DNA from 3 places in the Nisaea acidiphila genome. Region 1 is predicted to be linked to each of the others. Evidence: riboswitches for the same ligand, from Rfam matches in the RefSeq annotation. Region 1 holds a riboswitch; each other region holds the start of a gene.
The links. Region 1 has a riboswitch for cobalamin ahead of NUH88_RS21215 (hypothetical protein). Riboswitches for the same ligand answer to the same signal wherever they lie in the genome.
Positions count from the first base shown of each region.

Region 2: another riboswitch for cobalamin. It lies ahead of cobW (cobalamin biosynthesis protein CobW); the one in region 1 lies ahead of NUH88_RS21215 (hypothetical protein).
Region 3: another riboswitch for cobalamin. It lies ahead of NUH88_RS14495 (energy-coupling factor ABC transporter permease); the one in region 1 lies ahead of NUH88_RS21215 (hypothetical protein).

Region 1 is NZ_CP102480.1:4,529,001-4,532,255, reverse strand. Features, by position in the region: gene NUH88_RS21225 (carbohydrate ABC transporter permease) at 1-23, shown strand, start outside; gene NUH88_RS21220 (FAD-binding oxidoreductase) at 24-1,460, opposite strand; gene NUH88_RS21215 (hypothetical protein) at 1,523-1,789, opposite strand; cobalamin riboswitch at 1,826-2,023, opposite strand; gene NUH88_RS21210 (YaiI/YqxD family protein) at 2,060-2,497, opposite strand; gene NUH88_RS21205 (CoA transferase) at 2,585-3,255, shown strand, end outside.
Region 2 is NZ_CP102480.1:2,822,787-2,826,041, reverse strand. Features, by position in the region: gene NUH88_RS13170 (class I SAM-dependent DNA methyltransferase) at 1-82, shown strand, start outside; gene NUH88_RS13165 (putative 2OG-Fe(II) oxygenase) at 145-780, shown strand; gene NUH88_RS13160 (hypothetical protein) at 784-1,179, opposite strand; cobalamin riboswitch at 1,308-1,521, shown strand; gene cobW (cobalamin biosynthesis protein CobW) at 1,611-2,639, shown strand; gene cobN (cobaltochelatase subunit CobN) at 2,670-3,255, shown strand, end outside.
Region 3 is NZ_CP102480.1:3,123,852-3,127,106, reverse strand. Features, by position in the region: gene gdhA (NADP-specific glutamate dehydrogenase) at 54-1,409, opposite strand; cobalamin riboswitch at 1,603-1,814, shown strand; gene NUH88_RS14495 (energy-coupling factor ABC transporter permease) at 1,873-2,553, shown strand; gene NUH88_RS14490 (short-chain dehydrogenase/reductase) at 2,647-3,255, opposite strand, start outside.

The DNA.
Region 1 (3,255 bases):
TCATGCGTGCCGGGATCAAGTGATCAGGGGATGACCTTCCCCGGATTCATGATGTTCTTCGGATCGAGGGCCTGTTTCACCGATTTCATCAGCGCGATCTTCGAGGGTGAGCCGTATTTTTCGAGATAGGGCAGTTTTTCCGAGCCGATCCCGTGCTCGGCGGAGATGCTGCCGCCGAGAGCGAGCGCGGTCTCGTACATGCGCTTGGTCAGGCCCGGCTTCTTCTCCTCCCACTCGGCCTCGCTGACCGAGGCCGGCTTGCGCGCCGTGTAGTGGATGTTGCCGTCGCCCATATGACCGAAGCAGTTGAAGAACAGGCCCGGCAAGTAAGCGTTCATCGTGGCCTGCGACTGCTCGAGATAGTCCGCGACGCGGGAAACCGGGACCGAGACGTCCCCGGCGATGCGGGGCGTGCCCTCGCGCTTGCCGGCCTCGGCCTGTTCCTCGCGGATCCGCCAGAGTTCCCGGCGCTGTGCCTCGCTCTCCGCGATCACCCCGTCGGTCACCCAGCCTTTCTCCATGGCCTCTGCGAAAATCGCCTCGAGCTTGGCGCGCAGGTCGTCCAGCGGCGACGAGGTTCCCATTTCCAGCAGCACGTACCAGGGCGAGGGTTCGGCCAGCGGATCGACGATGCCGTCGATGAATTTCAGCGCCATGTCGAAGGAGGCCCGCGGCATGATCTCGAAGGCGAGGACGGTGTCGCCGGACATTTCCCGGGCACTTGTGAGCAGGTGCTGCGCCTCGTGCGGCGACGGCACGGCAAGCATCGCGGTCTCGCGGACGCGCGGCAGCGGCATCAGGCGGAAGGCGGCGGCGGTGACGATCCCCAGCGTGCCCTCGGCGCCGATGAAGAGCTGCTTCATGTCGTAGCCGGTATTGTTCTTGCGCAGCGTTTCCAGCCCGTCGAACACGGAGCCGTCCGCCAGCACGGCCTCGATGCCGAGGATCTGCTCGCGGGTGTTGCCGTACTTGATCGTGTTGTTGCCGCCGGCATTGGTCGAGAGCGTGCCGCCGACCGTGCTGGAGCCTTCGCTGGCGAGCGAGAGCGGGAACAGCCGGCCCGCCTCGGCCGCGACCGCCTGCATGTTCTGGATGATGCAGCCCGCCTCGGCGACCATGGCGTAATTGTCCGGGTCGAGCGTGCGCACGGCAGTCAGCCGGTCGGTCGAGAGCACGATGGTCGGCCTGGGCTCGGTCGGCACGGAGCCGATGGCGAGCCCGGTATTGCCGCCTTGCGGCACGATGCAGATCCCGGCCTTCGCCGCCGCACGGACCACCGCCGCCGTCTCTTCGGTCGAGGCCGGCCGCGCCACGCCAAGCGCCTCGCCCTCCGGCGCGCCGCGCCAGTCGGTCCGGTACTTCAGCGTGTCGTTCGCATCCTCGAGCCAGCCTTTCGGGCCCAGGGCCGCCCGGATCTCGGCAAGCGCCGCGTCGATGGATTGGGGCGTCTGATCGTTCACCCACTCTCTCCCGTTGAGACAAATTCAGCCGGGAGGCTAGCAGCGATCCAGCGGGGCGCCAATCAGACCGGCAGTCGATTTATGGAACTTCTCTCTGTCACTTCGAGCCGCTGTGCCGCCCCGAAGAGCACGCCGATGCGGCGCGCCGCCTCCTGCATGCCGCAGGCGAAATCCTCGCTGGAAGTCTCGGCACGGACCATGGAAAGGGACTGCGACAGCGTCCTGTCGTCCTCGGCGACGCTGAGCAGCGTCAGGATCAGGGTGGCGAGATCGCGGTCCGGCGCGGCCGCCGAATCGTTGTCGGGAATCTGGGAATAGAGTCGGGTCATCGAAACCTCCTCCGGGGCACCCCGCCCGGGCTGGAATGGGACACACATGTGTTGGCAGGTTTCCTGACTCCCGGCTCCTCGATCCCGACCGCCTTCCCAGCCTTTTGAGGCCAGTGGCAATACCGGTCGGATCCAGCCGGCTACAGTTGCGGGGGCAGTCCCGGACTTGCCGCCTGCGGCGGCGCACCGGATTCCCTTTCGTCCCGAAGGACAACCAACATCGAGAGGCTCGTTTCTCGCGGCGCCGCTGTCAAGCGCCGCGCCGCAGCATCAGGCGCGCAACATCCGCTCCAGCTCGCGGATGAAGGATTCCCGGTCCCTTTTCGAGAAGGCGGGGCCGCCGCCGGAGACCTCGCCCATTGCCCGGAGGTCCGACATCAGGTCGCGCATCGCCATCGCCATGCCGATTCCCGCCTCGGTGAATTCCCGCCCTCCATGCCCGAGCGCCTTGGCGCCGGCCTCGATCGCCCGCTTGGCGAGCGGGATATCGCCGGTGACGACGATGTCGCCCGGCTTTACCCGTTCGGCGATCCAGTCGTCCGCCGCGTCGAATTTGTCCGAGACCAGCACGTTCTTCACGTTCGCCCGGTCTCCGGTGCGGAAGCCCCGGTTGCTGACGATGTAGAAATTCGCCTCCGTGCGATCGGCGATCGCAAGGATCTCGGTCTTCACCGGGCAGGCATCGGCGTCGACATAAACAGACTTCATTGCAGGTTTGGCCTCTATGGCGGAGGAGCATCCCTTGCTAGGGTCCGCTCCAATGGAATTCACAGGAAACGAACCCAAGAAGCACGGATGTACAAAGTCCTTCAAGATCTGACGGTGGTCGAGGGCGCCTCCTTCATCGCCGCTCCCTCCTGCACCCTCAACATGCTGCAGATGGGCGCCACGGTAATCCGGTTCGACGCGATCGGCGGCGGACTCGATTACCGGCGCTGGCCGAAGGCACCGAACGGAGCGAGTCTTTACTGGGAAGGCCTCAATAAAGGCAAGAAATCCGTCGCCCTTGATCTGCGCAATCCGGAGGGCCGCGAGCTCGCGCTGCGCCTTGCGACGGCGCCGGGCGAAGGCCGCGGTCTCTTCGTCACCAACTATCCGGTTTCCGGCTTCCTCTCGCACGAGGCGCTGAAGGCACGGCGCGAGGACATCATCAGTCTCCGTGTCATGGGCTGGGCCGACGGGACGCAGGGTGTCGACTACACCGCGAATGCCGGCGCCGGCTTCCCGCTGATGACCGGCGAGCCGGGCCTTCCGGGCGAGAAGCGGCCGGTGAACCACGTGCTGCCCGCCTGGGACCTGATCGCCGGTGCGCAGGCCGCCTTCGCCCTGCTCGCCGCAGAGCGGGAGCGGCAGAAGTCCGGCGAAGGGGTGGAGATCCGCCTCCCCCTCGGCGATATCGCCCTCTCGACGCTCGGGACCCTCGGACAGGTCGCCGAGGTAATGACGGAGCCGGAGGACCGCCCGAG
Region 2 (3,255 bases), 1.7 Mb from region 1:
GGGCTCGATGCGCGACGAGGGTGACATGCCGCTGGCGACCTTGTTCCTCGCATTCACAAAACTGCGACAATCCAGAGTTTGACCCGCTGCCGCTCCGGCATGCTAAGGATTTCGGATCGCGTATTTGCCGAGAGGGACCGGCCGATGGAGCTCAAATTCGATTCCCGCAGGGATATTCTGGAAGTCTTTCCGACCCGCCTTTTCATGTTCGCGATCGAGGGTGCCGCTCCGCTCAACGACGCGCTGAAGGCTGCCGCGCTCGGCCGGGAGGCGGCCGGCGAGGCGAATGCCGGCGGCGCGGTCGGCGGCTGGCGCTCAACGGACAACCTGTTCGACTGGCCGGATAAAGGTATCGACACCATCCGTCAGACAGCGCTCGGGGCGGCCCAAACCGTCATCCCGCAAATCGTGGGCGGCGAAAGCAGCTTCGAAACCGAACTCACGGGATATGTCACGGTGCTGCGCTATGGCGGCTACGAAAAGCGGCATCTCTCGCCCGGCCACCATCTGACGATGGTCTACACCGTCGAGGCCGGTGACGCGCCGAATGCGGACGCACCGGAGAGTGGCACCATCGAGATCGACGACCCCCGGGCCCAGGCCGAACTCGCCAGTCTGCCGATCGATACCGTCGGGCGCTCGGTAATGGTTACGCCGCAGAACGGGCAGCTCATGGTCTTCCCGAGCTGGCTGCATTTCCATACGAACCCGTATTTCGGCGACGGCGAACGGGTGTCGCTGACAATCAATGCGGAAATTTCGGATCTGAAGCGTAAATAACGCTCAAACGGAGAGATTAAGCAGCGCCCCGCGCTCAAGCTGCTCTGCGAGGGCAACCCGCTCGGCCGACTCGGCATCGAAGAGAGCCTGACGGCGCTGTTCCGCCGTATCCGAAGCGGAAGCTGCCGCGCCCCGTGCGTCCCGGAGATCGGCCTCGCGCTGCGCCACAACCTGCTCGGCCGCCTGCAACGCGGATTGCGCCTGCGAGACGGCCTGGCTCTGCTGGGCGGAAGAGGAACTGCCGATGACGGACGCCGCCGTCACCGCAGGACTATCCGCTGCCGATACAGGCTCGGGCGCTTCCGGGACGGAGGCCGTCGTGGCGGCTGACTGCGAGGCACCCGTAAGGTTGAGCGCGACGAGTTGCTGCGAAGCTGAAGTCGTTGACGCGATTGCCATACGATGACTTCCGAAAAGGACCCGGCAAAAACCGGTTACTAGATTCAGATAGTGTAATTATAGCTGAATTTAACCGTCTGAGTCGATTCGGCCGGTCCCTGCCTATTGACAGCGCTCCGGGCGCGTCGGACAAGAGACCCGTTGACGGTTCCCCACCGGGGATCAAAAGGGAACGTGAAGGTCCGGCGCAAACTGCCGCGATCAAGTCACGGCTGCCCCCGCAACTGTAGCCGGCGAGCGCTTCGTCCGGAGGCCACTGGCGGCAGGCAACTGCCGCCGGGAAGGTGGACGGAGCGCGGTGACCCGGCGAGCCAGGAGACCTGCCGTCAGCATCGTCGCCCGCTTCGGTCCGGGGTGTGTCCGGGGCACGGTCTTCCGTTCGGTGACGAGACGTGACATCACCGGCCTGAGGAAGGCCCGAGGAGGCAGACATGAGTGAGAAGATCCCCGCCACAGTCATCACCGGATTTCTCGGTGCCGGCAAGACCAGCATGATCCGGCACCTGGTTGAGAACAACGGCGGCCGCCGCTTCGCCTTCATCATCAACGAGTTCGGCGATCTCGGCGTCGACCGCGAGCTCTTGACCGGCTGCGGCATCGAGGGCTGCAGCGACGAGGATGTGATCGAGCTCGCCAACGGCTGCATCTGCTGCACCGTCGCGGACGATTTCCTGCCGACCATCGAGGCGATCCTCGCCCGCCCGGACAAGCCGGACCACATCATCATCGAGACCTCCGGCCTCGCCCTGCCGAAGCCGCTGGTGAAGGCCTTTGCCTGGCCGGAAGTGCGCACCCGCACCACCGTCGACGGCGTGATCGCGGTGATCGACGCCGCCGCCGTCTCCGAGGGCCGCTTCGCCGACGATCATGACGCGGTGCAGGGCCAGCGCGAAGCCGACGAGTCGCTCGACCACGAGAGCCCGCTCGAGGAGCTGTTCGAGGAACAGCTGCAATGCGCCGACATGGTGGTGCTGAACAAGACCGACCTCATGGACGAAGCCGGGCTCGTCAAGGTGCGGGAAACCGTCTCCTCCTATCTCAGGGGCGGGGTAAAGACCGTCGCCAGTGCCCACGGCCAGCTCGGAGCGGACGTGCTGCTCGGTCTCGGCGCCGCGGCGGAGGACGATCTCGACAGCCGGCCCTCGCACCATGACGACGGGCACGAGCACGACCATGACGATTTCGACAGCTTCGTGCTGCCGCTCTCCTCGGTCGAGGACGTGGACGCGCTGGAAGAGCGCATCATCGCCGCCGTGCGGGACCACGACATCCTCCGCGTGAAGGGCTTCCTCGACATTCCGGGCAAACCGATGCGCCAGGTGATCCAAGGCGTCGGCCCGCGCATCCAGCGCTATTTCGACCGCGACTGGAAGGGCGGCGAGACACGGGAATCCCGGCTTGTCGTGATTGGCCATCACGGGCTCGACCGTGCCGCCATCGCCGCCGCCATCGCCGGCTAACGCACCCGCCCTCTCCCACCCGGAGGCCCCATGCATCTTCTGGCGGCGACACCCGGCACGGTCACCGACGGCAGCGAGGCGGTCGATCTCGACCAGACCCCCGGCGACATCCTGTTCCTGAGCGCGGCGGACACCGAACTCTCCTGCCTCGCCCAGGGCTATGCGCAGGTGCGGGCAGGACATGACGGCCCGTTCCCGAGCCTGCGTCTCGCCAACCTCATGCAGCTTGGCCACAACCTCTCCGTCGACCTCTATGTCGAGGAGATGGCGGCGCATGCGAAGCTTATCGTCGCGCGCGTGATCGGCGGCAGCGGCTACTGGCCCTACGGCGTCGAGCAGCTCTCGGCCTACTGCCGCCGCAGAGAAATCCCGCTCGCCTTCCTGCCCGGCGACGACCAGCCGGACCCGGAACTGACCGGGCACGGTACCCTCGACACCGCCGCCTGCCAGCGCCTATGGCGCTACCTGATCGAGGGCGGGATCGGCAACGCGGCGGAAGCCGTGCGCTATGCCGCAAGCCTGATCGGGACGGAGACGGACTGGCGCGAACCGGCACCGCTGCCGAAGGCGGGCTATTATCTGCCGGGCCATAACCACCCGTCGCTGGAAGAGGTGC
Region 3 (3,255 bases), 1.4 Mb from region 1:
CGCATCGCTGCAGTACACGCGCCTCACCGCAACATCGCTTCTAAAGGCTCAAGCTACACCACCCCAAAGGCCAGCATCGCGTCTCCGACCTTCTTGAAACCGGCGATGTTCGCGCCTTTCACGTAATTGCAGAAGCCGTCGCCCTGCAGGCCGGCCTCGTAGCAGCGCTTGTGGATACCGTCCATGATCGAGCGCAGCAGATCGCGCAGTTCCTCGCTGGAAAGCGCGCGGCGGGCGGAGTTCTGGCTCATCTCAAGGCCGGACATCGCGACGCCGCCGGCATTCGCGGCCTTTGCCGGACCGAACAGGACGCCCGCCTCGAGGAAGGCATGCACACCGTCGAGGCTGGTCGGCATGTTGGCGCCTTCCGCCACCGCCTTGCAGCCGTTCGCCAGCAGGGTCTTCGCATCCTCGAGATCGATCTCGTTCTGCGTCGCACAAGGGAGCGCCAGGTCCGCCGCCACACCCCAGGGACGCTTGCCCTGGTGATATTCCGCCCCGGGGAAATGTTCGGCATATTCGGAAATCCGGCCGCGGCGGACGTTTTTCAATTCCTTCACCCACTCGATCTTCTCCAGATCGATCCCGTCCGGATCGTAAATGAAACCGGCCGAGTCGGAGAGGGTCAGCACCTTGCCGCCGCGATGGTTCACCTTCTCGGCGGCATGGGTGGCGACATTGCCGGAGCCCGAGATCACCGCGGTCTTGCCCTCGATCTGCTCGCCTTTGGTATGGAGCATGTCCTCCATGAAATAGACCGCGCCATAGCCTGTGGCCTCCGGGCGCATCTCGCTGCCGCCATATTCCAGGCCCTTGCCGGTCAGCACGCCGGTGAAGTTGTTCGTGATGCGCTTGTACTGGCCGAACATGTAGCCGATCTCGCGCCCGCCGACGCCGATATCGCCCGCCGGTACATCCGTGTCGTGGCCCACATGTCGGTAGAGCTCCGTCATGAAGGACTGACAGAAACGCATGACCTCCGCCGCCGACTTGCCTTTCGGATCGAAATCGGCCCCGCCCTTGCCGCCGCCCATCGGCAAACCGGTCAGCGAATTCTTGAAGATCTGCTCGAAGGCGAGGAACTTCAGCACCGACTGGGTAACGGACGGATGAAAGCGCAGCCCCCCCTTATAAGGTCCGATGGCGTTGTTCGCCTGGATCCGGAACCCCCTGTTGACCTGGACGTCGCCCTTGTCGTCCTGCCAGCACACACGGAAACTGACGATCCGGTCCGGCTCGGTCAGCCGCTCCAGGATTTTCGCGTCGCGATACTTTGGATTGGCCTCGACGAACGGCATGATGTCCGCCGCGACTTCCTGCACGGCCTGGAGAAACTCCGGCTCTCCGGGATTTCGGGCTTTGACCCGCTCCATGAAACCTTCAAGCTCGGTCGATTGATCCGCGGCCATCGTCTCTCTCCCTATGACGGGCAATCCGTCCGTTTTCTTGAGTCCCGAAGTGTGCGCAGGGGGGACACGCCGAAACAACCTTACATTTTCCAATAAGAAGAAAAACGCGGCCCTGGGTAGATGCGGGATACTTCCGGCAACACGCGACGCTAGCCTCTTCAAAAAGCAGTTGATCCGCCGAGCGATATCCCGGAGTCTGTCGGACGATATGGGTTCCATCGCGGGCCAAGCCTGCGGGGACTTAAGAGGGAACACGGAAGGGACGACCCAAGAGGGGCCCGGGCCGTGACTGCCCCCGCAACTGTGAGCGTGAGCCGTTTCCACAATGCCACTGGCCCCGGCCGGGAAGGCGGAAAGACGGCAGGGAACGCAAGTCAGGAAACCTGCCCATGTCCATGTCCAACCCGGCCGGGCGCCCGCCCGGCGCTCTACCGCACGGAGGGTGCGGGAAAGGAAGCGATTTATGCATATCGAACCCGGTGTCGTGAACGGCGCGAAAATTCTGCTCAGCTATGGCACCGCGGCCGGCTGCCTCGGCGGCCTCGCCAAGCTGTCCTGGAACACGATCAAGAACGACGGCCTGACGCAGCTTGTCCTGCGCAGCGCGATCACGACCGCGCTCGTCTTCTGTTTCTTCCAGGTCCTCCCGCACTATCCGGTTGGCGTTTCCGAGGTGCATTTCATCCTCGGCTCCACCCTCTTCCTCATGTTCGGTCTCGCGCCGGCGGCGATCGGCCTCGCCCTCGGCCTGCTGATCCAGGGCGTGCTGTTCGCGCCGTTCGACCTGCCGCAATACGGCATGAACATCACCACGCTGCTGGTGCCGCTGATGGCGGTCTATCTGGTCGCGCAGAAGATCATCCCGGCGAAGACCGCCTACAAGGATGTCGGCTACGGTCAGGCGCTCGCGCTCTCGACCGCCTATCAGGGCGGCGTGGTCGCCTGGGTCGGTTTCTGGGCCTTCTACGGCCAGGGCTTCGGCGCCGAGACACTTAGCCAGGTGGGCCTGTTCGGCGGCGCTTACATGATGGTTATCATCGTCGAGCCGCTGGCGGATCTGGCGATCCTCGCCGCTGCGAAGACGCTGCACCAGATGAAGGACAGCCCGCTGTTCCACGACCGGCTCTACCGGGCCGGCGTCTGAGACAGGCGTTCCTGAAAGAGAAAACGGCCTCTCCGGAGGCCGTTTTTTTATGCCCAAAAGCTCTGCGGCCCCGTCCTCATCGGTAGGCCTGGCTCAGCGGTAGGTCTGGCCGCCGTCGAGGTCGACCACGATTCCGGTCGCCCATCCGGCCCGCGGAGAACAGAGGAAGGTCACCACGTCGGCAATCTCGTCTACCGTCGCCGCCCGGCCAAGCGGCTGACCGGCGAGAAAGTCCTGCCAGCGGTCCTCGTCGCCCTTTTCGTCTTTCGCCTTCGTCTTCAGCAGCGTAACCAGCCGGTCGGTCTCCACCAGCCCCGGATTGACCCCGAGCACCCGCATCCCGTCGGCGAGCGCGTTCGATCCCATCGCCTTGGTGAAGGCGTTGAGCGAGGCATTGCCTGCCGTGCCCGCAATGTATTTCGGGTCGAGCTTCACACCGGCGAGGCCGATCACGTTGAAAATCACGCCGCCACCGTTCGCCTTCATCACCGGGTAGAAGGCCCGCGCCATGTTGATATAACCGAAGACCTTGAGGTCCCAAGCCTCACGCCAGGTCGCCTCGACCACCGCCTGCAGGTCGCCCCCGGGGATTGCGCCCGCATTGTTCACGACGATGTCCGGCACCTCGACGGCCTCGCAGAGCCGTTCAACGGCCCCCGAGGCCGAGAGGTCGAGCGAATGGATCGCACAGTCCGCTCCGGC